DNA from 3 places in the Marinobacter antarcticus genome. Region 3 is predicted to be linked to each of the others. Evidence: predicted binding sites of a transcription regulator. Region 3 holds the regulator's gene; each other region holds the start of a gene.

The links. Region 3 encodes FliA, which starts transcription of late flagellar genes. Its sites were predicted from a motif close to CTAAAGTTTNNNNNNNNNNNGCCGNTAA; they were not measured.
Region 1: a site for FliA is predicted at 4,531-4,558, ahead of BUA49_RS16320 (methyl-accepting chemotaxis protein). Genes of this name have one in related genera too.
Region 2: a site for FliA is predicted at 7,405-7,432, ahead of BUA49_RS07615 (methyl-accepting chemotaxis protein). Genes of this name have one in related genera too.

The regions. Positions count from the first base shown of each region.
Region 1 covers NZ_FRAQ01000004.1:214,897-224,643, forward strand. The annotation lists gene BUA49_RS16295 (response regulator transcription factor) at 1-322, opposite strand, end outside; gene BUA49_RS16300 (DNA topoisomerase III) at 437-2,599, opposite strand; gene BUA49_RS16305 (BolA family protein) at 2,740-3,111, shown strand; gene BUA49_RS16310 (L-threonylcarbamoyladenylate synthase) at 3,108-3,731, shown strand; gene BUA49_RS16315 (hypothetical protein) at 3,735-4,397, opposite strand; gene BUA49_RS16320 (methyl-accepting chemotaxis protein) at 4,592-6,214, shown strand; gene rnk (nucleoside diphosphate kinase regulator) at 6,259-6,642, opposite strand; gene BUA49_RS16330 (aminotransferase class V-fold PLP-dependent enzyme) at 7,021-8,151, shown strand; gene BUA49_RS16335 (choice-of-anchor I family protein) at 8,262-9,747, shown strand, end outside.
Region 2 covers NZ_FRAQ01000001.1:1,602,238-1,611,984, forward strand. The annotation lists gene BUA49_RS07585 (acyl-CoA dehydrogenase) at 1-1,172, shown strand, start outside; gene BUA49_RS07590 (alkane 1-monooxygenase) at 1,515-2,810, opposite strand; gene BUA49_RS07595 (hypothetical protein) at 2,992-3,249, shown strand; gene BUA49_RS07600 (hypothetical protein) at 3,340-3,633, shown strand; gene BUA49_RS07605 (alkaline phosphatase PhoX) at 3,868-5,610, shown strand; gene BUA49_RS07610 (hypothetical protein) at 5,686-7,320, shown strand; gene BUA49_RS07615 (methyl-accepting chemotaxis protein) at 7,545-9,185, shown strand; gene BUA49_RS07620 (DUF4870 family protein) at 9,257-9,628, shown strand; gene BUA49_RS07625 (MFS transporter) at 9,646-9,747, opposite strand, start outside.
Region 3 covers NZ_FRAQ01000001.1:1,887,330-1,897,076, reverse strand. The annotation lists gene BUA49_RS08895 (protein-glutamate methylesterase/protein-glutamine glutaminase) at 1-1,113, opposite strand, end outside; gene BUA49_RS08890 (chemotaxis protein CheA) at 1,155-3,254, opposite strand; gene BUA49_RS08885 (protein phosphatase CheZ) at 3,272-4,057, opposite strand; gene cheY (chemotaxis response regulator CheY) at 4,078-4,461, opposite strand; gene BUA49_RS08875 (RNA polymerase sigma factor FliA) at 4,622-5,365, opposite strand; gene BUA49_RS08870 (MinD/ParA family protein) at 5,395-6,207, opposite strand; gene flhF (flagellar biosynthesis protein FlhF) at 6,280-7,599, opposite strand; gene flhA (flagellar biosynthesis protein FlhA) at 7,660-9,747, opposite strand, start outside.

The DNA of each region.
Region 1 (9,747 bases), on a different contig from region 3:
CCGCAGCGCCTGCAGGTTTTGCGAGAAAGTCGTCTGCGCCCGCGTCCAGGGCCTGGACAATATCGGATTCGCTGTCGCGCTGGGTAAGGAATACCACGGGAATTGCCCAGTTGATCTGCGCTCTGACGCTTTTCAGCACATCAATGCCGGTCATGTCAGGAATCTGCCAGTCGAGAATCATCAGGTCATAGCTGCGATGCAGTGCCGCGCTGAGAAAACTCTGACCTGTCGGGAAGCTGTCGCAGTGATGGCCGCGCTCAGTCAGAATGGACTGGATGTGCTGCGCCTGTTCCTGTTGGTCTTCGAGCAGAGCGATGCGCATTGCGCCTCTCCTGGAGTAGGTAGTGTGGGTGCGATCCTGTTTCACAGTGCGTGATAGCGGATTCCCTGCCATATCAGGCGATTATCACAAAATGCTGCCAAGCATTCCGTTTCGTTATGTAGACTTGCGTAAACGCGTTGCCGGCTTTCCGTCTTCGTCGTCCAGTGTTTGTCGGCAGGCGGGGAAATTACTGCAGCCCCAGAACCAGCCTTTTTTACCTTTCCGTCTTACCAGAGGCGAAAAACAGTGAGGGCAGGGGATGGGTTTTTGCCCGGTGCCGTCTTGAGGTTTGTCATCTTCAAGTTGGCGTGTTCCCCGGCAATCCGGGTACCGCGTGCAGGCATAGAAACGTCCAAATTTGCCGTCTCTTTCAGCCATCGGAGACCGGCATTTCGGGCAGTTAGGAGCATTGGTTTGCAGCCCGGTATCAGGCGCATCGGCGGCAGGACCAATGAAACCCCGGATCTCCGCCTTCAGAGTCTCCAGGAATTCCCGGGGGTCGTCCTCGCCCCTGCGGATACTTTCCAGGGTTGCTTCCCAGACCGCAGTTCTGTCCGGCTTGCTGACAGATTTCGGTAGCGCGCCGATCAGCGCTTTACCTTTATCGGTAGAACGGATTTGGCGGCTATCCCGGTACAGGTAGTCCCGTTTGAACAGGGTATCGATGATGTTCGCACGGGTGGCCTCTGTACCAAGGCCATCGGTCTCCCGCAGGGTTTTTCGCAGCTCCGGGTCGGTTACAAATCGGGCAATGTTGGTCATCGCCGACAGTAGAGTGGCATCGGTGAAGTGCTGGGGTGGTTGGGTTTTGCGCTCGCTCACGGTGCTGTCTTCGCAGAATACCGGTTCGCCCTCATCCAGGCGCGGCAGCGGAGACTTTTCTGTTTCTTTCTGGTTGTCCCGGAGCTTCAGTTCCAGTGTTTTCCAGCCTGGTTCCAGCACAGCGGTTTCTGTGGCACGGAACCGTTGCTCTGCCACTCGCACGGTGAGCCGGCCTTCTCGGTGTATGGCATCCGCTGAAAACTGCATCAGGAAATAGCGGCTGACAAGACCATAGATTTTCTGTTCGGCTTCACTGAGCTTGCCATTGGGTGCTGTCCGGCTGGTCGGAATAATGGCGTGGTGGGCATCGACCTTTTTATCGTTCCAGGCAGTCGTTCGGCGGCTGAGGTCCGCTTTGTTGCGGGCATCAGCAAGATCTGGCGAGACTCTGCCAATCGCCCCCGTGACCTGCTCGCGCTGGGCATAATGCCCTTCAGGCAGGTACCGGCTGTCGGAACGGGGGTAGGTGATGAGCTGGTGGCGCTCGTAAAGATTCTGGGCAGTGTCCAGTACGTCCTTTGCACCCATGCGGAACAGGCGGCCAGCTTCTATCTGTAATGCTGACAGCGATAAGGGCAAAGGCGGAGCTTCGGGCCGGTCGCGGAAGCGTGATTCTATAACGGAGCCGGGCCGGCTATGAATACTGGCGGCAATCTGCTCGGCTGTTACCCGATCCAGCAGTCGGTTTTCTTCGTCCAGATGGTCCTGAAACTGTTCGTCCGGGAGCCATCGGGCGGTGAAAGCCTGCTTGTCAACTTCCTCTTCCTGTGCTTTGAAGCGGGCTTCTATGCGGAAGTAAGGTTTGGGCTCGAAGTTTTCGATGGTGTTGTCCCGCTCCACCACCAGCCCCAGTACCGGTGTTTGAACCCGACCGACGGAGTAAACGCCCTGCTGCCCCTGCTGCTGGTAGTTCAGCGTGTAAAAGCGAGTGAGGTTAATGCCATAGAGCCAGTCGGCCCGTTGCCGGGCGAGTGCAGAGTGTGAAAGCCTGCGAAATTCCAGGTTGTCTCTGGGTTGCTGTATGGCTTTGGCGACCGCTGCCGGGGTCAGGTCATTGATGAGTATCCGTTTTACGGGTGCCTTGGTTCCGAAATAGCGAATCACTTCATCAACCAGCAACTGGCCTTCTCTGTCCGGGTCGCCGGCGTGGACTATGGTGTCGGCCTGCCGGATCAGGGATTCCAGTGCTTTAAGCTGCTGGCGAACGCTGTCTTTGGGGGTGACCTGCCATTTGTCCGGGAACATGGGGAGGTCGTGCTGGCGCCAGGCTTTCCAGGCCGGGTTGTAGCTGGCGGGTTCGGCCGGCTCCAGCAGGTGGCCGATGCACCAGCTTACGGTGGCAGCGTCATTGCCTGTGCCGCAGCGGATCCAGCCCTGGCCTTTTTGATAAGGGCCGGGGAGAGCGGCGGCGATTGCTCTGCCGAGGCTTGGTTTTTCGGCGATATACAGGAGCATGGTTTGGGTATGGTTTTGTCTGGGTTGAAGTGGGAGGGGAATGTGGCTGTTTGGTAGTTGAGTGTCAAGGTTCGGGTGGCTCGCTTCTTCTGTAGTAGACTGTTTGCCATTGTTAAAGCGGATGTGGGAGTCAATGAGCGATGAAAATCCAGAGCACAATCGAAACTAAACTTAAGGAAGCGTTTGACGCCAGCATTCTTCAGGTGGAAAACGAAAGCCACAAGCACAGTGTGCCGCCAAACTCAGAGACGCACTTCAAGGTGACGATGGTTTCGCCGGCCTTTGCGGGGCAGATGAAGGTGAAGCGGCATCAGGCTATTTATAAAGTGCTTTCGGAGGAGCTGGATATGGCTGGTGGCGTGCATGCGCTGGCTTTGCATCTATACTCTCCGCAAGAGTGGGAGGCGTCCGGGCAGGAGGTGCCGGCGTCACCGAATTGTATGGGCGGTTCCAAGGCGGATCTGAAGCCGGCCGCTTCAGGCGCTCAAAAACAGAGTGGAGGGCATTCATGAGTCAGTTCTTTCAGATTCATCCTGAGAACCCGCAAAAGCGGTTGATCAAGCAGGCAGTTGATATTCTTCGCAGTGGCGGTGTTGTGGTGTATCCCACCGATTCAGGCTATGCCCTTGGCTGCCATTTGGGTGACAAACCGGCGGCGGACAAGATCAAGCGGATTCGCCGGTTGGATGACAAACATAACTTCACGCTGGTGTGTCGGGATCTCTCTGACATCGGTGTTTATGCCAAGGTGGATAACACTCAGTACCGGTTGTTGAAAACCTTCACGCCCGGGCCTTATACGTTCATTCTGGATGCGACCAGCGAAGTGCCTAGACGGTTGTTGCATCCCAAGCGGCGTACTATTGGCGTTCGGGTTCCCGATAACGCGATTGTTCAGGCTCTGCTGGGTGAGCTTGGCGAGCCGATCATGAGCAGCACGCTGATTTTGCCGGGCGAGTCCGAACCCATGACGGATCCCTACGATATCCGGGATACGCTGGAGCATGAGCTGGATCTGATTATTGATGGCGGTTTTTGCGGAATGGAGCCGACTACAGTGGTCAACTTCACTGGCGATATGCCGGCTGTTACAAGGGTTGGCAAGGGTGATCCTACTCCCTTTGAGGGGTAGTGCTCAGGCCCGGGTGTTCAGGTTGAAGGCATAAGCGCCTCGATTCGTCGCAGCTTCAATCTGATCAGTCGGGGCCGAACGGCGCAGGGTGTCGTAGCGGTTTACGAGATCCTGCAAGCCGTTGAACTGCTGGTTCTCACTGACCAGTGTGTCCAGAAGTGAATTATTCACGCCGTAGGCCTGGTTGAGTTTCAGGGCGTTATCCATGAAATGCAGTGTCGGTTCGTTGACGCTCAGCCGGCTGAAAGCATCCGTGAAATTCTTGTTCACGTTCAGGTCATTTTCGATCCGGGTGCGGGTTTCTTCCGCCAGTTTGCCGCCCGCCTCAAGCTTACCGCTATCATTTTTATTGACGCTTATTGCGGTGGCCGGGCTCAGATTGTATTCGGCAAGTTTGTGCCGCAGTGTCTCCCTTATAAAGGCAAGATCCTGCCCTACGGTTTGTTTGTAATCCGCTAGCGGCAACTTCTGCGATTTCAATCGGTTCGCATCACTCAGGGAATCTCCTGAGGGAGTGAAACGGTCGTCGCCGGGGCTTGCAGGTGGCACTGTCTCTGCGCTGTTCGCGCCTCTGGCTCGTTGCTCCTCTGCCCCCGCTGCCGGTCGCTTTTCCAGAGTTTGCTGGAAGCGGGTACTTGCCTGAATTAGGGATGTCAGCAGTGACATGGCGTGTTTTCCTCCATTGGCTCGCAGCAGGCGTGCCAGAAAATGCTCGTTAAAACGTTATGAAGCATATTCCGGGCCACATGATAGAAATGCGTCATTCTGACTTGCGTCAGTAAATAATTGACGTATGTCTGTAAAGTTAGCTGCCGCTTTGCCGTCAACAACAGAGAGCATCTGAGGAACCCCGGCTTGTTATGAAAAAACACTATTCCATCCGCTTTCTGTTGCTCGCTGCTCTGGCAGCAGCATTTTCACTGATTCTGGTCTTCACGGTGCTCTATAGCGCGAATGCACAGCGTGATCACATGGAGGCATTCAGTCACAAGTATGTGGATGGTCTGGCCAAATCCTATTTTGATGGCCTGAACACCATGATGGTAACTGGCACGATCAGTAACCGAGAGGTGCTCCGGGACAAAGTCATGGCTCCTGAGGATGTGCTGGATATAAGGGTGATCCGCAGTGACCAGTTGAATCGGATGTTTGGCAGCGGCACGAAGGCAGAACAGAAGCGCGATCCTGCTGATAAAAAGGCTTTGGCGGGCGAACGGATTGAACACTATTCAAGCAACGAAGATGGTCGCGTTTATACGCTGATTGAGCCGGTCATTGCCCGGGAAAACTATCAGGGTGTCAATTGCCTGGGCTGCCACCAGGCCCGGGAAGGTGATGTACTGGGTGCGATCCGTGTGGATTACTCACTGGCCGAGGCTGACGACAGCCTGCACCAGCAACTGTTGGCCAGCGGTGGTATTCAGGCCGTTATCTTCATTGTGGTGTTTTTCCTGACCGCGCTGGCTTTGAATCGGCTGGTTTTCTCCAGATTGCGACGGCTCCAGGCCAGTATGGATGAGATTTCCGGAAACTCCGATCTCACGCTTGAACTGGACGTTTCCCGCAACGACGAAATTGGTTCGGTATCCCTGGCGTTCAATCGCATGATGGCAAAAATCCGGGAAAGTATGCATACGGTCATGGATAACGCCGCACAGGTGGAACAGGCTGCTCGCCGCATCGCAGCAAAAGCCGAAACCACCGGTGATGAAGTGATGGCACAGAAGGACAATACGGATCAGGTTGCCAGCGCAACCACCGAAATGGCAGCATCGGCCGTTCAAGTGCGCGAAAACGCTAATCACACGACTCGCAAATCGGCAGAGACAGCGGATTTGGCCAATAGCGGCGAACGCCGGGCCCGCGCCGCGGTGGAAGGTATTGAAGCACTGAATACGGAAGTGCAGGGCGGTGCCAGGCGAATTGAGGGTCTGAACCAGCGCACCAGCCAGATGGCGAGCATGCTGGAAGAGATTTCCAACATTGCCGAGCAGACGAACCTGCTAGCGCTGAATGCAGCCATTGAGGCTGCCAGAGCAGGAGAGCAGGGGCGTGGCTTTTCTGTGGTTGCGGATGAGGTTCGTGCACTGGCATCACGGACACAGGTTTCCACGGAAGAAATCCGAAAGACAATTAACGGGCTTAAAAGCGAGGTGGTTGATTGCGTTTCTACGATGCGCCATGCCTCGGATATGGCGGGCCATCAGGTAGAGGCCATCCTGAAAGTAGAATCCGAATTGCAGAGCATTGCCTCCGCTGTTCGTGAAATTACGTCTCTCAATCAGGAGATGGAAAGCGCGGCGAACGAGCAGAGCGATGTGTCAGAGGCGATTAATCAGAACGTGATTGAAATCAGCCGTTCCGCAGAGCAGACGTCAGCAGATGCGCAGGAAACGGCCGACATTGCGGGTGACTTGCTTGTGATGGCTGAAACGCTCAGAGAAACCATTGAGCAGTTCCGTTTGACCAAAAAGGACAGATGACGGGCCGGCCTTTGCGGGCCGCCCCCGTAACCGCCTCCCAGCAGTCAGCCTTTGCGGGTGACGTTAATGATCTTAAGATGGATATTGTTGCGGCCACGGATCGGCCACTCTATGGAATCACCCACCGACAACCCGAGCAGAGCAGAGCCTGCTGGCGCAAGAATAGAGATTTTACCTTCTCCGGTGCCCATTTCGTGCGGATACACCAGCGTCAGTTCCTGTTCCTGACCGCTATCTTCATTCTTAAAGCAAACACTTGAATTCATTGTCACCACGTGCGCTGGCATTTCTGCGAGTGGGACGAGCGTTGCCCTGCTCAGCTCATCATCCAGGCCGTCCGCAACATCAGAATCTCCCTGTTTTTCGATCAGGGTCGTCAAACGGTTGAAATCTTCTTCAGCAACCAATATTGCCGGCATATCAGCCATGGATATCTCCAGAAAATTAAATTAATAGCTCGGAATTTCAGGATTCAGACGCCGAATCCGGCGTTTCAGCAGCGGATTCAGCGATAAAAGAGAAAAGCGGGCAACACACCGGTAGCACCTGCCTGGTGGCGGGCACTGAAATAGTAGGAAGGAATGGTCTCTGAGAAAAGCGTTCTCACAGGCTCACCTAGTGCGTTGTTTCTGATAATTAAAGGAAAAGCGGGAATTTGGCCGCTTTGATCAACTTATAAGCTTTTGCCGGGTTCCACAAGTGGGCGTACGGTAAACGTGAGAAATAAAGCGCATAACGCCAGATTTGTTAGACTGGCACTAAAGACGACTCATCCACAAGCTGCACCAGGCAAGGAATTCCCAGCCATGTCCAAATTGTTTCCTTCTGTTGACCCCGACGGGTTGCTGGAATACTCCGTGGTATTCAATGACCGCTCGCTAAACCACATGTCGGCTCCCTTCCAGCAGGTAATGCGGGATATTTCTTCCACACTGCGGCAGGTGTATAACGCCGAAGGCGCCGTTATTGTTCCTGGTGGAGGCAGTTTTGGTATGGAAGCTGTTGCCCGCCAATTTGCCAACGGAGAACACTGCCTTGTGGTTCGCAACGGCTGGTTCAGTTACCGCTGGTCGCAGATATTGGAAGCAGGCCGAATCACCGACAGAGTTACCGTGCTCAAGGCCCGGGCTTTGGACAATACTCCTCAGGCGGCCTACGCACCGGTTCCCGCCGAGACTGTGGCAGAGCGCATCAGAGCAGAAAAACCCGCCGTTGTATTTGTTCCCCACGTGGAAACAGCAGCGGGCATCGTGCTGCCGGACGACTACCTAAAAACCATTGGCAACGCAGTAAAGGACGTCAACGGCCTGTTCGTGCTGGATTGCGTAGCCTCCGGTGCTCTCTGGGTGAATACCAAAGCGTGCGGCGTGGACGTTCTGATCAGCGCGCCCCAGAAAGGCTGGAGTGCCTCACCTTGCGCAGCGCTGATCACATTGAACGAGCGTGCCATCGCACGCATGGAGGAAACCACCAGCAGCAGCTTCGCGGCGGATTTGCGCAAATGGTCCCAGATCATGCAGGCCTATGAGTCCGGCAACCACGCATATCACGCAACCATGCCTACCGATACCCTGGTTATCCTCCGCGACGCCATGCTCGAGACACTGAAAACTGGTCCGGATCTGCTTTATCAGCGCCAGGTTGAGCTTGGCCAACAGGTGCGCGAACTGTTTTACAGCGCCGGCTTCAAAAGCGTCGCCGCTCCCGGCTTTGAGTCGCCCAGCGTGGTGGTTTTGCATACTGATGACATTAATATGCACAACACCAGCCTGTTCCGTGAGCAGGGCTTGCAAACTGCAGCTGGCGTGCCGCTGATGTGCGATGAACCAGAGGGCTTTCGCACGTTCCGCATAGGATTGTTTGGTCTGGAAAAGCTGAATAATGTGGAGAGGACGATGGAGAATCTGCGAGTGGCTTTGGAGGCGATTCGGGGCTGAAGTCATTTCCCCGCTTGACGTCAAACTGTCTTAAAACTGCCCACAAACTGTCATGGCGCCGCTTTAGGGTGTGTCGGAAATACAAACACATCAGACATACTGAGGCGACCATGGAATTTCGAAAATCTCTTCTGGCTTTGGCCATTTCGGGTTCAGTCATCGCACTTGCGGGCTGCACAGACGACGGCACTGACGGTACTGACGGCGTAGCCGGTATCAGCCAGACTCTTATCGAACTGAATGTATTAGGTACATATAACAGCGGCACGTTCGACGAGAGTGCTGCAGAAATTGTTGCCCATGACGCGATCAATCAGCGTTTGTTCGTAATTAACGCTAACGATTCGAGCGTGGACGTACTGGATATCAATGACCCGGAAATGCCCACCAAGCTCAGCACAATCGATGCCAGCGCGGAAGGTGCATCAGCCAACAGCGTTGCAGTCTACGGCAACCTTGTAGCCGTAGCCATTGAAGCTACGGTGAAGCAAGACAACGGAAAAGTGGTGTTCTATAACACCACCGACCTGAATAAGGTAGGGGAAGTGACGGTTGGTGCGCTGCCGGATATGGTGACCTTTACCCGCGGCGGCCAGAAAGTACTGGTAGCCAACGAAGGCGAGCCCAGCGACGATTATTCCAACGACCCGGAAGGCTCCGTCAGCATCATTGATATCTCCAATGGTGTGGCCTCCGCCACCGTGACCACGGCAGGCTTCACTGCCTTTAACGCCGACCAGGCAAACCTGGAAGCCGCCGGGCTGCGCGTGTTTGGCCCTAATGCCACCCTGGCGCAGGACATGGAGCCGGAATACATCGCCGTCTCCATCGACAACACCAAAGCCTGGGTTACCCTGCAGGAAAACAACGCCGTGGCCGAACTGGACATCGCCGCCGGTGAAATCAGCGCTATCGTGCCGCTGCGCTTCAAGAACCACGGCCTCATCGGCAACGAACTGGACGCCAGCAACGACGATGACGGCATCAACATTCGCAACTGGCCGGTGAAAGGCATGTACATGCCGGATTCCATTGCCAGCTACGGCTACAACGGCAAAACCTATTACCTGACCGCCAACGAAGGCGATTCCCGGGACTACGACGGCTGGACCGAAGAATTCCGCATGGGCGACCTGACCCTGACTGGCGCTTTGGCCGGCATTGCCAACCTGCAGGACGACGCCAACCTGGGCCGCCTGAACACCACCTCTACGATGGGTATCAGCAACGGTTGCAACCCGTCACAGCTGCCCGCCGACCTGGGTGACCTGAACAGCGACACCAACGTGGATGTGGACGACGTGAAGTTCTACGTGGAAAACAACTGCGAATACGACACCCTTTACAGCTATGGCGCGCGCTCCTTCAGCATCTGGAGCGCCGACGGCCAGCGCGTGTTCGACAGCGGCAGCGAGTTTGAACGCATTACCGCCAGCCTGATCCCGGACAACTTCAACGGCAACAACGACGAAAACAGCTTCGATAACCGCTCCGACGACAAAGGCCCGGAACCTGAAGCCATCACCACCGGCACCATCAACGGCCAGACCTTCGTCTTCATCGGCCTGGAACGCGCTGGCGGCATCATGGTGTACA
Region 2 (9,747 bases), 290 kb from region 3:
TGGTGCTCGCTAAAATCAAAGGCGCTCCGGCAGGGGTAAAAGGCATCTCCCTGTTCATTGTTCCCAAATTCCGCATAGACAGCGACGGCAATCCGCTGGATCACAACGGCGTCAGCCTCGCCGGTTTGATCCACAAGCTCGGTTACCGCGGCACCACCTCCACGGCGCTCAGTTTTGGCGACGATGCGCCCTGTCACGGTTATCTGGTGGGCGAGCCTCATCAGGGCCTGAAGTACATGTTCCAGATGATGAACGAGGCCCGGGTAGGAGTGGGTTTTGGCGCGGCGGTGATTGGCTATCGCGGCTACATGCACAGCCTGGAATATGCCAAAGACCGTTTGCAGGGCCGCAAGGCTTCCGAAAAGAACCCGGAAAGCCCCCAGGTACCAATCATCGACCATGCCGATGTACGCCGGATGCTGCTGGCCCAGAAAGCCTACAGCGAAGGTGGGCTGGCCCTTTGCCTGTATGGCACCCGCTTGATGGACGATCAGCACACCCATCCGGATGAACACAAGCGCACCGAAGCTGGCAAACTGCTCGACCTGCTCACGCCGATCATCAAGACCTGGCCTTCCGAATATGGTCCAAAAGCCAACGACTTGGCGATTCAGGTATACGGCGGTGCCGGCTACACCCGAGAGTACCCGGTGGAACAGTGCTGGCGCGATAACCGCCTGAATCCTATCCACGAAGGCACCACCGGCATTCAGGGGCTGGATTTGCTTGGACGTAAGATCTGGCAGGATCAGAGCCATGGTTTGCAGCTGCTCATGCAGGAAATGCAGGTGGATTTGGAGGCCGCGACCACCGACCGCTGCCAGCAATGGGCGTTGTCCCTGAGTGAAACACTTCAGCAGGCCGTCAAAGTTACCCAGAGCCTGGGGAAATCCCTGATGAGCGGCGAAGTAGACAAAACCCTTGCCAATGCCTCCTGCTACCTGCACCTGTTTGGCCATATTATCGTCGCCTGGATGTGGCTGCGCCAGGCCAATGCTGCCGCCAATGCGCTGGCGTCAGCCAACACCGACGACGAGCGCAACTTCTACCACGGCAAGCTCCAGGCCGCCCAGTACTTCTTCCACTGGGAGCTGCCGACGGTTGCTCAGGACTTGGTGCTGTTGCGGAATATGGACGACACTTGCCTGAACATGAAGGCGGAGTGGTTCTGATGGCTTTGGTTAACGTTGAAAAGAAAAGCCACATCCTGCTGATCGGGTTAAACCGCCCGGAAAAAATGAACGCCATGAACCGGGCCATGTACCACGAGATTGCTGCCGCCTGGTAGCTTGAAGTCTTCCAAAATCGCAGTCAGTGAAGGTCAGGAAGCTGCGAAGCTGCGGTTGTTCCCGGATCTGCAGCCAGTAATGGCCAGCGAAGACGTCAAGGAAGGCATCCAGTCATTTCTTGAGAGACGGAGCGCGGTTTTTAAAGGGAAGTAACCAGCCCCCTCCGAAGCCTGGGCGGTGCTCCCAGTTGGTCGTGAACTCCGATCTTTCAGGGATTAGAGTTTGTCAGGCGGCCTCCTCTGAAGCCGAGCCAGAAGTCTCCTCCCGGCGAGCCCCCGCCTTGGCAGCCACCTCGGCAGCATAATCTGCATACTTCGCCATTAACTCCGCCTTCCGATCTGGATCCCAGTTGATCTTGCTCAGATCGCCTTTGTAGTGATCAATTACCCGTTTATCCATCGTTTCATACCACCACTGCGGCACATACGCAGGCAACAGCATCGACGCATAGCCGCCGGGCAGCTGCGGCGCCTTCTCGAAGTGACGTAAAGCCTGGTAACTGCGCTGCGGATTGGCGTGATGGTCTGAATGACGCTGCAGCTGATACAAGAACAGATTTGTCACAATGTGATTACTGTTCCAGCTGTGCTCCGGCTGTGTGCGTTGGTATTTTCCATTGTTGTCTTTCTGGCGCAGCAGACCGTAGTGCTCAATGTAATTCACACTCTCCAGCATGCTGGCGCCATAAACCGCCTGGGCCGCCAGGAACGGCAATGCCCGCGGCCCACAGACCAATGTCGTCGCGCCAAAGAAGCCCGCACTCATTGCCCAGCCCTGCAACAGCTCGTTCTCCAGACTCCAGAAGCTTTTGCCTTTGCGGGCAAGGCGCGCCTTCTCTATTTCTACCGAAGATTTCATACCACCAAATACCGTGCGCGGTAGAAATTTCCAGAAGCTCTCACCCATGCGGCTGCTTGCGGGGTCTTCCGGAGTCGCTACGCGCTTATGGTGGCCAAAATTATGTTCGACAACAAAATGGGTGTAACCCGTGGGCGCCAGAGCTGCCATAGCCATCAGCTTATTAAACTTGTTCGACTTATGCCCCAGCTCGTGCGCAGTGTTGATGCCAACACCATTAATGGCACCGACGGTTAGCGTCAGGCCGATCTTGTCCTCAATCGGCGTGTTCTTGCGGCTAGCCAGCCATGCGCCCATAAACGTCATCGCATATTGGGTGGGGATAAACGCCTTTACTATGCGGCTGTAATACTTGTCTTGCTCCAGTGGACCAACCGCGGACTCCGGTGGGTTACTTTTATCTTCTCCGATGGCTCGATCCAGCGCCGGAATAATGCCATGAACCAGCGCCGGGCCTGTCCATGCCAGAGCTTTGAACTTTTTCGGTGCCACCGCATAACCGGTTAGCGCTGCCAGACCAATGCCTGGTAGAGCGGGCCCCAAAAGCCAGAGATAACGCTTCGGGTCTTTCCAATTTTCAATAAGGCTGGCAGATGTTGCAGGGCTTTTAAACGGCTTCTTTGCCGTTTGTGAATCCAGATTGTCATGGGTTTTGGCATTCATGGCGTCTCTCCATTGCAGTGCACGTAACTCAATTTATGTCGGACAATCTATCAATGCAACAATTTCTCGCTGTTGGCTGCAGAGCTTGGCTCGAAATGACAAAAAGTGATTAAGTGGCAGAGCGGACAAACCTGGACCAGACTTTCAACACAAAAATGATAAACACAGGGAGGGACAGGTAATGACAACTTCTAATACTTCGCCTTCAGCAGCGCCCGGCGAGGTCCTGAACAGGCTTCGCGAATGCGTGTCCAGCGCGCAACTCGTTGAGGTTGTATACCGCGACAGCGCTGGGCAGGTCTGCATGGTTCATGATGTAGTGCGGGATATTTTCAGCCGGGCGGGGCAGGATTTTATTTTTCTCGGCCGAGGAACCATGCTGCCATTCGATCGAGTACTTATGCTCGACGGTCAGCAGATATCTGGCACGGTAGGTTAAATAAAGGGTAATCGGGAGGTAATTGCCTGGTGTCGGACATGGTTTTACCCTGTGCACGGTTACAAACGCTTACCAACAGAGGGATATGTTATGAACAAGTTTACTTTAAGCGCACTTCTTATGTTTTTGACTTTGGGCCTTGCTGCTTGCAGCTCCGAAGATAATGAGGGGGCTGATTTTGATAAGGCCGCGGACAACGCTAAAGAAATCGTGGACGACGCAGGCAATTCCGTGGAAGAGACCTATGAAGAAGCCACCGGCCAGGACGAAGGCGTAATAGGCGAAATGAAAGAAGGCGTCGAAAACGCCGGAGAAAAAATGGGCGAAGCCGCGGACGACGCAGGCGATGCCGTAGAGGAAGGTTACGACGAAGTGACCAAGTAGTCTTTCGACCGTGCTGAAGGGTGGAGGGAGCGGCCTCTACCCTAAAACTGAGTTCCCGAGGTGATGAGCCGACTAACTCGGTCGGCGTGCAAACCTTGAGTATGTCTGAGTGACGGGCTGTCTTGGAATCGTCACAGGCTGGTAACGGTAGGTTAATCTATGTGAAACATAACTCGTCCACTCTCTGAGTCTCAGAGCAATAACACCTGACAGAGACCAAGTAGGGTAACGACTATGTATCAGAAAAACGGAAAATATCTGTTCAAGATTTCTGCGCTGGCGCTGGCTGTTGCAGGCACCGCTTTTGTGGCTGGCTGCTCGGATAACGATGATAGCTCGCCCACTCAGGCAAGCACATTCGATTCGGATACTCAGGCGTTGACCCGGTTGGCGACCGTGCCACTTGGTTCCGAGGTGACAGGCCTTTTCCTGTCTGAGGAAGGCGATCTGTTCTTCAACGTGCAGCATCCGTCTGACAGCAACACCGCCCAGGATGTCGACGGCAAAGTTTTCTCTGCTGCGGCCGTGGGCGTGGTTCGCGATGCTGATTTTTCGGCTTCGGATATGGGGTTCAATGAGCTGGCCATGCCTGCCGATGGCGACGAAAAGGAACTGGTCCGCACAGCCGTTGGTTCCTACGATGTGCTGGCGCAGAACGGTGATGCCTGGGCTGGCGCGCCGACTGGCGGCATGGGTGCTATCAACACAATGGATGGATCGAGCACTCTCAAAGTGTCTAATGATCCGGACTTTAACGCCTTTGTTAGCACAGGTGCAGGAGAGGGCTATCTGTTTACCAACTGGGAAGACCGCCCAGGTGGTATGAGCCGAATGAAGATACGTAAAAACGACACAGGCAACTGGAACGTCGTGGACAACGACGTAATGATGGTTGATTTCAGTCCGGTATCCGGAACCTGGGTCAACTGTTTCGGAACGCTCTCGCCCTGGGGCACGCCGCTAACCTCCGAAGAGCTCTATTTCGATAACACGGCCGACTGGAACAACTCGAACTATTCGTACATCAGTGACAATGAGCTTCTTCAGGACTACCTCGGAGGCACTTATCCGAACCCTTATGACTACGGCTATATCGTTGAAATCACAGATCCGACATCGGCGACCCCGGTCCCGGTGAAAATGCGTGCACTGGGTCGTTTTTCTCATGAGAACGCCGTCGTTATGCCGGATGAGAAAACCGTTTACCTGAGCGATGACGGAACTGGCACAGTTTTCTTCAAGTTTGTTGCTGATACTGCGGGTGATCTCACCGCCGGCACTCTGTTTGCCGCCAAAGTCACTCAGGACGCCTCCAGCGACCCAGCTATCGCCGGGTTCGATATTGAGTGGGTCGAACTCGCCTCTGGCGACAACACCACCATCGATGCCTGGGTGACCGAGTACGACGGTATTGACCAGACTGATTATGTCGCTGGTAGCACCAGTTACATCTCTGACGCCGAGATTAACAACTGGGCGGAAGAAAAACTGAACCAGGACCTGGACGGACAGAATGGGATTGGGGTTAACCCCTTCGGCGATGATCGGGTCGCATTCCTGGAGTCCCGTAAAGCGGCTGCAGCTCTGGGAGCCACGGCCGAGTTCCGCAAGATGGAAGGTGTGAATATTAACCTGGAAGGCGCCCGTGACGGCTCTGTTCCCTTTGCTTACATGGCGATGTCCAACTTCAACGCCACGATGGGCGACGATCAGGGCAATATCCAGCTGGATGCCACCAACGGTGACTGTGGCGTGGTTTATCAGATGTCGCTTTCTTCCACCTTCGATATCGCACGAATGGTGCCAGCGATCGTGGGCGGCCCATACGACGCAAGCGCAACGCTGAATAACTGCAGTGCCGACAACATTTCCGAACCAGACAACCTGCTCGTTCTCCGGGACGGTCGCGTATTGATTGGCGAGGATTCCGGCGAGCATGAGAACAATATGCTCTGGCTGTTTGATCCGGAAGCCTGATCGGTTACCAGTTATTGAGAAATTAAGGGGAGGCCGAAAGGCCTCCCTCTTTTGCGTCTAGATATGGGGCAACTCATGAAACGTGTTTTCTATCCACTCATAATCATGTTGGCTGGCCTCATGACCGGCTGCGGCGAGGAGGATATGCCCGCCGTTGTGGATCCCGAGGACTACGGATCGAACACCGATGAGCCTGCTCGCCCGGAAATTGCAGCGGATACTCTCTACAACCGGGAAGCGGTTATTCCACCGCAGTGCTACACCAAAACCGAGGGTGTGAACAATCCCTGTTACACCTGCCATCAGACGTATTCGGATCCGAAGCGTCCTAACAGCATGGAGGACGGTTTTCTTCAGGGGGACTACAATTTCTCGGATCTTGGTGTTCACAATCATTGGTCCAACCTGTTCGTTGATCGACGCGACGATGTCGCTGGAATCAGTGACGGAGAGATTGAGGATTACGTCAGCACCGACAATTACAGTGATTTCATCGAAAGGCTGCAGGACGATGAGAACTGGTCGGGCCCCGTTCCTGCCATTGAGGATCTGGCGGATGGCGCTGCGGCCTTTGACGACTATGGCCTGGCAAAAGATGGCAGCGGCTGGGTGGCATTCAACTATAAGCCTCTTCCCAGTACCTTCTGGCCAACCAATGGTTCCACTGATGATGTAATCATCCGGCTTCCTGAAAGGTTCCGGACTGCATCCTGTGGTGATGATGTCAGTCGGTTCTCACAGGACGTTTATTTCACCAATCTCGCCATACTGGAAATGGCGATGAAAGATCTTCCGGAGATATCCACACCACTGATAGAAGAGAACAAAGTATGTGCGGATCTGAACAACGATGGCATCCTCTCTGAAGTCGTCAGTATTGGAGCGAGGCCCTCCTATGTTGGTGCAGCGTCTGGTCAAAAAGTGGAGCGAATGGCCTATCCGGAGGGTACCCAGTTCATTCATACCGTTCGTTACGTTGGTTTTGATGGTGACGAAATTGTTCCTTCAAAACGGATGAAGGAAGTTCGGTATATGAAAAAGGTAAAGCATTATTCTGTGGCGGAACTCGCGTCCCTCTATGGCAATGAGCGCCAGGAGAAAATCGATGGCAACCTGCCGGTTTATTCAGACCACGGCGATAAGGGTCTGAATAACGGGATGGGATGGGAAGTTCTTGGTTTTATTGAAGATGGTGAAGGGGAGTTGAGGAAGCAAACCTACCAGGAACAAATGTTCTGCATGGGCTGCCATGGCACAATCGGAACCACCATCGATCAGACCTTTGCGTTTCCAAGAAAGGTGACCGGCGCCAATGGGTGGGGCTACATTGACCTGAAAGGCATGGCTGACGCGCCGAACATGGACGAGAAAAAGGGCGAGATCCTGCAATATCTCGGACGCGTGGGCGGCGGCAACGAATTCAGGGAGAATCCCGAGATGAAAGCGCGATGGTTCAATGAGGATGGATCTGTCAGGGAATCCGCGGTTCTTAACGCCGATGTCTACGCGCTGATTACGCCGAGCCGAGAAAGAGCCCTGGCGTTGAACAAGGCTTATAAAATCATCGTCGATGAGCAGAGTTACGTTTACGGTCGTGACGCAACCGTTGTCCCGGCCAAAAACGTATTCCGGGAGTTGGATCCTGAAAAGGCTGCCCCGCTTGAGGCTGCGAGCAGGGTAAACCATTGGGATATTCGCCTGGACTGGTAAGAGGCAGGGAGTTCTCCAATTGATATGAGGCGACCGCAAACCTGGCCACTTGGTAATAGAGTGGGTCGGGTTTGCGGTTTTTTATTTCAGAAACGCCGTTACCCGCCGATAAGAATTAAAAATACACTAAAGTATGAGTTATTAACTCACATTAACTCTTTAGTCTCCGAAATGGCCTTTGATAACAAAATGATTGCAGAAGCAACGATAAATACGAGGTGGATATGGGGTTATTGGATCGGGCTTCAGTTCTTTGGGGGGTGGCGCTTGCCGTTATTCTTGCGGTTGTGTGTGCAGTGGTGGCGCCATTGTTAGGTCTTGAAATCGCGTCGATATCGATTGGGCTCGTGGCAGGCCTCTTGGCCGCAGGCGGTTTTCTGGTTGTTCGCGTGCTTGAGCCGACTGAACGGGGTCTCAAGGCGCTGAATGATGGCACCTTGGCCGACGGTCATCCGCTGCAGGCCCAGTGCCGCCAGTTACTTGCCGATGCCAATGCAGGGCGCGCTCTGGTGGAAACGCTTTCCGGAAGTGCCGACAAGAGTGCTATATCCGCTGCAGAGGTTTCTTATGCTGCAGATCAGCTCAAGTTGCGCCTTGACCTCCAGGTTCAGGAAACTGCTCAGATGGCAGACTATGCCGGGCAGATTACCGAAACCGTAAGGGAATCTTCACAGCAGGCTACTGATGCGGCCACCATGGCCCTGCAGAATAGTCAGGCCAGCACTGAAGGGCGAAAAGCCCTCACCTCGGCAATCGACAGCATCCGGGTCGTGCATCAGCAATCCGGTGAAAATCTTCGCCTGATCCAGGAACTTAACGAAAAGTCCAACAAGATTCAGGGCGTAACCAGCACCATTCAGGGTATTGCGGAACAGACTAATCTGCTGGCGCTCAATGCCGCCATTGAAGCCGCCCGGGCAGGAGATCAGGGGCGTGGCTTTGCGGTGGTTGCGGATGAAGTCCGGCAGCTGGCAGGCCGCACCGCTCAGGCCACCGGTGAGGTCGCTGAAACGTTGCAGGAGATCCGTTCAGATACTGCGTTGATCGTGACCCGAATTGAAGACCTTGCCCGCAGTGTCGAGGGTGGGCTTGCATCGGTCGAGACTGTCGGTGAGCGGCTCGACCAGATACGCGATCAGTCGGATCGGGTTCATCAACAGGTGGCGCGCATAGCGGAGATTGATCAGAACAACGAGGTTAGCCTGACTCACGTGTTCTCGGCTATTGAAACTGTAAGGGATCAGATCTCCGAGAGTGATAGCAGTGTTGCTTCACTGGCGGAGCAGGCAGCCACGCTTATGGAGCTCGCAGAAATCGCCAACGCGGCGTTTGCACTGAACAGTGGTTCCAGTTACCACAGGTTCTTCTACGACCAGGCGCGGGCTGGCGCAGAGCAGATCGGCCAGGTGTTTGAGCAGGCTATCCGCGATGGTAAGCTGACTGAAAGTAAGTTATTTGACAAAACGAGAACGCCAATCCAAGGCACTCAGCCTGCCAAGTATTCAAGCAGTTTCGATTCTTTTACCGATAAAAGCCTGCCTGTTGTTCAGGAACAGGTTAAGGGCTCCCACCCGGCTCTGGTGTTTGCGATTGTTGCGGCGCCGGACGGATATATACCAACCCATAACCGTGATTTCGCCCATGCACCTACCGGCGACCCTGAGGTCGATCTTTTACGTAGCCGAAGCAAACGCCTGTTTAATGATCGCACGGGTATTCGTTGTGGTAGCCACAAAGAGAGCATGCTTCTGCAAACCTACCGTCGCGACACAGGCGAAGTCATGCATGATCTGTCTGTTCCGATTTACGTGAATGGCCGGCACTGGGGCGGCTTCCGGCTTGGATACCGTCCGGATAATCACTGACTCCTTATGAGTGAGGATGGCTTCAGAGGCTGTGTTAAACTGGCATATTATATTGTGAAAGGAGATATGCCTTGGCTGACTCGGAATTCATTCCTGCCGACGCGGAGACGAATGAGTTGTCACGCCGTTCTGACCCCGCCCGTAACCTGGCCGTGGTGGTCTATATCCTTCAGGGATTGTCGTTCTTTCTGGGAGGCATCACCGGGTTAGTCGGTGTGATCATCAATTATGTCAAACTGGATGATGTTCGCGATACCTGGGTGGAGTCGCATTTCCGCTGGCAGATTCGCACCTTCTGGGTAGGGCTTTTATGGACGGTTATCGGCGCTGTGACCACCTTTCTGATTGTCGGATGGTTCATTCTTCTGGGGATCTCGATCTGGCTCATCTACCGCATTGTGAAAGGTGCCCTGGCACTGAATGATGGCAGGGCACCTGTCTGAAGCTGAGACCCTTCCAATCAGTCGTCGGTTACTTCTTTTAGCCGAAGCGCACTGAACGTCCCGGCCAGCCCCATTAATCCGAGCACCAGAATGACAGCGGCGTCTGATATCAGGGATAT
Region 3 (9,747 bases):
TCTGGGAGCTATTTCATCGAGAGACAGAACCTCATCGCTCAGGTCTGCTTTGGCAACGGCCATGGGCATGCCGTAGATCACCGATGATTTTTCATCCTGAGACCAGATTTGCGAGCCGCTCTGTTTCATCATGCGGCAACCTTCCCTGCCGTCTGCTCCCATTCCGGTAAGGATCACACCCAGCGTTTTTCCGGGAAATGCGCGGGCCAGAGAGCCAAAGGTAACGTCTACACAAGGCCGGTAATTCAGCCGCTCGTCTCCCGGCAAAATGCGCACCCGGGGCTGGCCACTTCGGTTTTCAACCATCATCTGTGTGCCACCAGGTGCGAGCAACGCCAGCCCGGGACGAAGAATATCGCCGTCCTCAGCCTGGCGAACTTCTATCTTGCATAGTTTGTTAAGCCGCTCTGCAAACGCCGGCGTAAAACTCGCAGGCATATGTTGAACCAGTACAATTGGCGAAGGAAAAGACGCTGGCAAGGCCGTCAACACACGCTGGAGTGCGACCGGCCCACCGGTAGAGGTACCGATACCGACAACGGCATAGTGCCGTGCCGGACTTTTCCGTGTGGAACGCCTGGGAGATTCCTCCTGCGCTGGCTGCGCAGCCTGGCGACCGGATACCACAGGGCGTCCAGAAACAGAAGGTTTGGCCGCACCGGGGCGCGGAGGCGGTGCAGCATGTCGCGGAGCGGACGGCGTTCGACTGGCCGGCCGGCTGCGAGCAACATCAAGCACACGATCTATCAGAATTTTCTGCAGCTGGCTGCCATCCCGGGCAATTTCCTCGAAGTTTTTAGGCAGAAAATCCACTGCCCCGGCTTCGAGTGCGTCCAGTGTAATTCTGGCACCTTCGTAGGTAAGAGAAGAAAACATCAAGACCGGCACAGGGTGTCTCTTCATGATCTCGCGCACGGCTGAAATACCGTCCATAATCGGCATTTCGTAATCCATGGTAATGACATCCGGGCGCAGTGATTCAGCAAGCTCAACGCCTTCCCGGCCATTGGAAGCGACACCCACCACCCGGATCTGCCCGGACGCAGTCAGTATCTCCGTCAGCCGTTTGCGGAAAAACCCCGAATCGTCAACGACCAGGACAGAAACTGTCATCCGTTTCTCCTACCAAAAATCCCTTCGCCCCAACCGAACACTCAGCTGTAACGCTGAAGCAAGCTGGGAACATCAAGAATGAGCGCGATACGACCGTCGCCGGTAATCGTTGCACCCGCCATGCCCGGTGTACCCTGAAGTCCACGCCCAAGAGGCTTGATAACCACCTCTTCCTGACCGACCAATTGATCAACAACAAAGCCGACCTGCCGGGTTCCCATGGCCACGATCACAACATGCCCATTTTCAGTATCGAGCTTGTTTGCAGCACCCTTAACCAGCCAGCGCTTTATATGAAACAGCGGGAACACCTTGTCGCGAACAACAATGCACTCGCGGCCATCCACAATATTGGTTCGGGTCAGGTCGAGGTGAAAGATTTCAACCACATTAACCAGCGGCAGCGCAAAAGACTGGTCTCCGAGCTTGATCATCAACGTAGGCATAATTGCCAGAGTCAAAGGCACTTTGATAATAATGCGCGAGCCCTTGCCCAACTCTGAAACAATGCTGAGCTGGCCGTTGAGCTGACCAATTTTGGTTTTGACCACATCCATACCCACGCCCCGGCCAGAGACGTCAGAAATCTGCTCTTTGGTGGAGAAACCAGCGGCGAAGATCAGGTTAAAACACTCTGAATCTGTCAGGCGATCGGCAGCGTCCTGATCATGAATTCCTTTCTCTATCGCTTTGCGGCGCAGTACTTCCGGATCCATACCGGCGCCATCGTCATCAATGGACAGGAGAATATGGTCCCCTTCCTGCTCTGCAGACAGGGTGACTGTACCCTGTCGTGGCTTGCCGGCTTTTTCGCGTACGTCCGGCGCTTCAATACCGTGATCGACCGAGTTCCGGACCAGGTGGACAAGTGGATCCGAAAGGGCTTCGACGAGATTTTTGTCGAGGTCTGTGTCCTCACCATGCATGACCAGGTTCACTTCCTTTTTCATGCTCCGGGCAAGATCGCGAACAACACGCGGGAAACGGCCAAATACTTTCTTGATCGGCTGCATCCGGGTTTGCATAACGGCTGCCTGAAGATCTGTAGTCACGACATCAAGGCTGGATACGGCCTTATGCATGTGCTCATCTTCGCTCGCGGAGCCCAGCCGCTGCAATCGGTTACGCACCAGTACCAGTTCGCCCACCATGTTCATGATGTCGTCCAGGCGCTTGGTATCGACGCGAACGGTGGTTTCTGCCACCGGAGCTTGCTCCCTTGCGGGTGAAGCCGGAGTAGCTTTTTCGGGAGACAATTTGGCTGCCGGTTTTGGATCAGCCTTGCGTTTCTCAGGCACGGGTTTGATGGGCTGAGCTTTTGCCGGCGAAGGTTCAGCTGCCTTTTTTCCGGAATCGCCGGTTGTCGGGCTACCGCCCTTGCCGTGCAGTTCATCCAGCAGTCTTTCAAATTCATCGTCGTTGATCAGCCCGCCATCGCTGCTCGTTGCCGGGTCAGCTGCACCTGTGGTTCCGGAACCTGCGCCCGGAACCTCCTGCACGGCAAATTTTCCTTTGCCGTGCAGATCATCCAGCAAAGCTTCAAATTCATCATCGGTGATATCATCGCCAGCACCATCATTCTTGCCAGCTGGCTTCTCATGAGCCGGGCTATCGCCTGCCCCGGCGGTGGGAGCTTCCGCATGCAGGGCATCAAGCAATTTTTCAAACTCATCGTCGGTAATGTCACCGTTGTCCAGGCCGGCTTCTGAAGGCTCATCCGAGGGTTCGGCGGTCTCTTGCGCAGCGGCATCCTGAGGCAGGGCCAGAGCGTCCAGTGCGGCAATCAGCTCACCAGGCGCGGGCGTCAGCTCTTCGCGATTACGTACCTGCTCAAACATGGCATTAACATGATCCAGAACCTCCAGGACAACATCCATAAGCTCCGAATCCACCTTCCGCTTATGGTTGCGCAGGATGTCGAAGACGTTTTCTGCGGAGTGGCAGCAGTTGACCAGAGCATCCAGCTGCAGGAAGCCAGCACCACCCTTGATGGTATGAAATCCACGGAATATGGCGTTGAGCAGATTGCTGTCATCAGGATGTTGCTCAAGATCGACAAGTTGCTCAGACAACTTTTCGAGAATCTCTCCAGCCTCTACAAGGAAGTCCTGAAGGATCTCATCATCGGCATCAAACGCCATGTGTTAACCTCTTATATTCAGAAACCGAGACTGGACAACAAGTCATCTACGTCGTTTTGTCCCGAGACTACATCTTCACGCTCTTCAGCCTTCATCTGAGGCCCCACACCCTGCTCGGCAGATACTTCCTGGCCGTCAATCTGATGCACCGTGCCGGTGAGCTGGTCAACATGGCTGGCCATAACTACCAGGCTGAGCATCTGCTCCTCCACGTCTTTGACCAGCGTCGTAACGCGCTGAATCACCTGGCCGGTCAGGTCCTGAAAATCCTGCGCCAACAGGATTTCAGAAAGACTGCTGTAAATGGTGTCGGCGTCCTGGGTCAGGCTCAGAAAAAAGTTATCGATCCGACCGTACAGCTCACGAAACTCAGAAGGTTGCATCTCACGACGGCGCAAACGCTGCCATTCATCCCGTAAAGTGGACGCTTCGGCGCGCATTGCATGGGCTACCGGCATACTTTCTTCAACCAGATCCATGGTGCGATTGGCAGCCTGGCCCGTCATCTGAACAACGTACGCAAGCCGATCTGAGGCGTCTGTCATCATCGACAGAACTTCCTTCTGTTCCGCACTGCGCGGATCTATCTGAAAGTTCCGGATTGATTCATGGAGCGTTCGGGTCAACCGACCCACTTCCCGATACAGACTCTGATCCCGGACCTCGCCCAGTTCATTGATCAGAGCCATAGCGCGGACATAATCTCCGCCTTCAACGCATTGACTGAGCTCTGCCGCCTGATGCCGGAGCTTTTCGGTTACTTCCGGCTCAAGACCCTGGTGGATCTGTTCGTTATCGCTCATACGACCCATCCAATCTCTGTTTACTGGATTCGTTCAAAGATTTTCTCAATTTTTTCTTTGAGAACGGCGGCGGTGAAGGGCTTTACCACATACCCATTCACGCCGGCTTGAGCAGCTGCCACAATCTGGTCCCGCTTGGCTTCGGCAGTAACCATCAAAACCGGGAGGGTTTTCAGATTGTCATCGGCCCGCACCGCCTTGAGCAAATCAAAGCCGGACATTCCGGGCATGTTCCAGTCAGTTACCAGGAAATCGTACTTGCCGCTTTTCAGCATGGGCAGAGCAGTGTTGCCGTCATCCGCTTCATCAGTGTTGGTGAAACCCAGATCACGGAGCAGGTTTTTGATAATCCGCCGCATTGTGGAAAAATCGTCCACAATGAGAATTTTCATGTTCTTGTCCAAAGGGACCTCCAGTTAGTAAGACCCGGAATTCGTTTGACCTTAGCGCTCAAAGTGTAGCCGGCCGCTGATTTAACCACTTATTGTCTGATCTTTATCACGGTTGTAAAGCATCGGTTACCAAATACTACACTCCAGTACGATCCAGAAACCTGAGACGGGCCTAACTGCCATCATCATTACGCCATTCCGAGAGCCTGGCACGAAGCCGTAGCGCCGCCTGGCTGTGAATCTGGCTGACTCTGCTTTCGCTGACGCCCAGCACTGCACCGATTTCTTTGAGGTTCAGTTCATCCTGGTAATACAGGCTCAGAACCAGTTTTTCCCGCTCAGGGAGCTGTTCAATAGCAGCGGCCAGATTGCTCTGAAAGGAATCCGAAGTCAGGCCGTCCAGCGGATTATCGCTGGCCTCTGTTTCTTCTATCGGCAGCTCTCCGGATTCATTGAGCTCATCAAGGCTAAAAAGTCGCCCGCTGCTCGCATCCGACAAAGTGGCGTGGTATTGAGAAAGCTCCATGCCGAGTTCTTCGGCAACCTCACCGTCCTGTGCTTCACGCCCCATACGATTTTCAACAGCCTTGATAGCCTGAGCAACCCGGCGGGCGTTCCTGTGAACAGAGCGCGGCACCCAGTCGCCTTTGCGGATTTCATCCACCATGGCACCGCGAATGCGTATCCCCGCATAGGTCTCGAATGTTGCGCCTTTGGTTGAGCTATAGCGTTGAGCAGCCTCCAGCAATCCAATCATGCCGGCCTGCATAAGGTCATCCAGTTGCACGGAGGCTGGCAGCCGCGCCAAAAGATGAAGAGCAATTTTCTTGACCAGAGGCGCGTGCGTCTCAATCAGTTCCGAGGAACTTTTTACGCCAGCCTGGTGATAGATTCCCAGATTTTTCGACAATGTCATGTATCCGGTATTGTTTAACGGGTTCCGTTTCAGACTTCGACGAGCCGCTCCACAAAAAACTCCAGATGCCCGCGGGGAGATGAAGGCAGCGGCCAAGTCTCTACTTTTTCAGCCAGTGCCTTGATCGCAAGCGAGGCTTTGGCCCGAGGGTAGGCTTCCAGCACTGCTTTCTGACGCTGAACGGCTTTTTTCACAGCTTCGTCGTACGGCACCATACCTACATATTGCAGTGCCACGTCCAGAAAGCGTTCGGTGACCCGGGTCAGTTTTTCAAACAGATGACGACCTTCCTGCTCAGTACCCACCTGATTGGCGAGAATCCGGAAGCGGTTGGTGCCGTAGTCACGATTCATCAGCTTAATCAGAGCATAGGCGTCAGTGATGGATGTCGGCTCATCGCAAACGACCAGCAGCAACTCCTGGGAGGCCCGGAGAAAACTCACTACCGCCTCGGAAATGCCCGCTGCAGTGTCCACAATGAGTACATCCATCTGATCACCCAGCTCGCTGAATGCGTTGATCAGGCCTGCGTGTTCCATAGGGCTGAGCTGAGTCATGCGTTGCGTGCCGGAAGATGCCGGAACAATTTTGATACCCCCCGGGCCGTTAACCAGAACGTCTCGAAGATCGCACTCGCCCGCCAGCACATCCTGCAAGGTACGATTTGCCGTAATGCCAAGCAGCACATCAATGTTGCCCAGACCAAGGTCGGCATCAAGCAAAACCACACGCCGGCCCTTCTGGGCCAGAGCGATGGCAAGATTGACCGACACGTTACTCTTGCCGACACCGCCCTTACCGCCGGAAACTGCGATCACCTGTACCGGATGTGGTTTGCTCATACTGTTTATTATCTCTCACAACGTTTAGCCGGGTATGGTTCGTAGCTGGATGCAGCTCAGATCTTCAGGGCCTCATGCCGTTTCGCGCGGACGCTCTGCGTCAGGTAACCGCTCTGCAGCGGCCTGTTGCTGAAGCGTTTTAAGGCGCTCGACAGCCAGGCGCACTAGCGGAACCGCTTCGGCATGATGCAGATCTCCAGGAATCTTTTGCCCATCTGTGTAGTAGGCCACCGGCAATCCGGTTTCCATCACAAATCCCAGAGACTCGCCCAGTGTCAGGGCTTCGTCAATTTTTGTCATTACGCAGCCCGAAAGATTTGCCATCTTATAGCAATGCCATACGGATTTCATAATTCGCGGCTGGCTGGTTGCGGAAACAACCAAGTGTGTACGCACATTATGGTGACTGCGGGCCAGCTCTGTCAGTTGCTCCTGATAGCCCTTCTCGGAGCTGGTCAGCCCCGCGGTATCAATCAGCACCAGATGGCGATCCGACAGCTCATCAAGAATATCATCCAGTGTGTGGCTTTCATCCACCACCCGGACCGGCACATTCAGAATGCGACCAAACACGAAAAGCTGCTCATGCGCGGCAACCCGATAGCGATCTGTGGTAACCAGCGCCAAAGAATCGGCACCGTGCTTCAGCACATAACGGGCAGCCAGCTTGCCAATCGTGGTGGTCTTGCCAGCGCCCGTGGGGCCGACCAGTGCATAAACCCCCCCCTCGTCCAGCCACTCCTGACGCGCTGTGCGCACGCCGGTAACGAGCATTTTCAGGGCCCGCTTCCAGCCGTCATCAAGCTTCCCGCTTTTGTGTCGACGGGAGAGAGAGCCTGCCAGATCCGGGCTCAGGCCAAATTCCTGCAACCGCTCTGCCAGCCGCTGCTGAACCGCGTTGACGCCGGGTTCTTCCGGCTCATTGCGCTGGCCACTCATGAGATCCCGCAAAGAGCTGATTTCTGCACGCATGCTGGCAAGCTCATCGGAATAGTCGGTATTGCTGCTGACGCTTGCGGAGGCAGGTTCCTCATAACCTTCACTCGCTGCTTCATGCAGCTCCGCAAACGATGCTTCGGCATAGCCCTGACTGCGCGCTGCTCGATTTTCGCGAACATCGCGAATACGTGAGCGGGAGCGACTCAGCTCATCTTCCAGCCGGCGGTGCTGCTCGGCCTGCATTTCCGCAAGTCGGGCTCCGTTGGTGGCCTCACTGGCTTTTTCGCCAAGGCTCTGGCGCGCCATATTTTCGTCGTAATCCAGCGCAGAGACAATTTCAACGCCACCATCTACTCGCCGGTTGGATAGGATGACAGCATCTGGCCCCATCTGCTCACTGATCTGTTTCAGTGCTTCGGCCATGCTCTTGGCAAAAAAACGTTTCACTTTCATGTTATTGCATCCTCCACCGGCAACGCTGTATCGGCGTTGTCCGTTCTTTCATCCGCATGCCTACTGGCCCACGGACGCCACGATCGTAATCTGCTTGTTATCCGGTATTTCCTGGTACGAAAGCACATGCAGCCGCTCCACACCGAAACTGGCAAACTTTGCAAGCACCGGCCTCAGCGGGCCGGATACCAAAAGGATGGCGGGCTTACCCAGAACTTCCTGGCGCTGAACGCTGTCTTGCAAAGAGCGCTGCAGCTTCTCCACCATATTCGGCTCCAGAACCATACCTATATCTTCCTGGCCGCCAGATTGTTGACTCTGCTGAACAGACTTTAGCAATAACTGTTCCAGATCCGGATCCAGAGTAATCACTGGTATCTCCTGATCATTGCCACAGATGCTCTGAACGATCATCCGACGAAGAGCCTGACGTGCCAACGTCGTCAGCAACCTGGGATCCTGACTCTTCGGATGCACGTTCACGATGGATTCGGCAATGGACCGCATATCCCGGATGGGAACTTCTTCTTTGAGCAGGTTCTGGAGCACTTTCAACAAAAGGCTGATGGACACCGTAGTCGGCACCAGCTCTTCTGCCAGCTTGGGCGAGACCTTTTCCAGTTGATCCAGCCATTTCTGGACTTCTTCGTGCCCCAACAGTTCGTGGGCATGTTTTTGCAGAACCTGGTTCAGGTGCGTAGCGACAACCGTGCTGGCATCAACTACGGTATAGCCAAGTGTCTGAGCCTGATCTTTTTTCTCCGGTTCAATCCAGCTCGCATCCAGGCCAAAGGCCGGATCCTTGCCTTCTATCCCTTCGATTTTTCCGAATACCTGGCCGGGGTCGATGGCCAGTTCCCGGTCGGGATGTATTTCCGCTTCGGCTATCGTTACCCCCATTAGAGTGATGCGATACACATTGGGCATGAGATCCAGATTGTCGCGGATGTGCACGGAGGGCATCAGAAACCCCATGTCCTGAGACAGTTTTTTACGGACACCCTTGATGCGGCTTAGCAGCTGGCCACCCTGGGACTTGTCGACCAGCGGTATCAGGCGGTAGCCGACTTCCAGCCCGACAATATCCACTGTTGCCACATCGTCCCAGCCCAGCTCCCGGGTCTCTCCCGGCGCAGGTAACTGACGGCCCTGATCGCCGCCAGTGTCACCTGCCAGTGGCGCTTCACGGCCACCAGGGCCGGGTACAACACCGGCGCCACCCTGGCCCGGGAACAAGCCACCCTCTTCAACAGTCTGCTGGTCTTTCTTCCAGATAAACCAGGCTCCAGCGGCAGCGAGGCTCCCGAGCCCCAAAAATGCCACATGGGGCATGCCCGGAATCAGGCCCAACAGGAGCAGAATGCCTGCCGCTATCGCCAGAGCCTTGGGAGCATTGAACAGCTGCTGAAGAATCTGCCCGCCCATATCCTGACTGGAGGTCACACGGGTAACCATGATTGCAGCAGAGGTAGAAAGCAGCAGTGACGGGATCTGGGCGACCAGCCCATCACCAATGGTGAGAAGCGCATAGCGCTCCATGGCAAGCCCGAAATCAAGGCCATGCTGGACCATACCAATGGCAACACCGCCAATAATGTTGATCGCCAGAATCAGCAGGCCTGCGACCGCATCGCCTTTAACAAACTTGGACGCACCATCCATAGAGCCATAGAAATCGGCTTCCTGCGCTATCTCTGCACGCCGGTGTTTAGCCTCTTCCTGATTCACAAGACCGGCGTTCAGATCGGCGTCAATAGCCATCTGCTTGCCCGGCATCGCATCCAGGGTAAACCGCGCGCTTACTTCCGAAACCCGGCCGGCACCCTTGGTAACAACCAGGAAGTTAATAATCATCAGAATGGCGAAGACCACGAGGCCGACCGCGTAGTTCCCACCAATCAGCACGGCACCGAATGACTCGATAACCTTACCCGCTGCATCCCCGCCCTCATGCCCTTCCAGCAACACAATCCGGGTGGAAGCCACGTTCAACGCCAGGCGCAGAAGGGTTGCGACCAGCAATACCGTCGGGAAGGAGGCAAATTCCATGGGCCGCAGTGCATAGACACACACCAGCAGAATGACAATCGAGAGCGTGATGTTGAACGTGAAAAATACGTCCAGCAGAAAAGCAGGCATGGGCAGTAT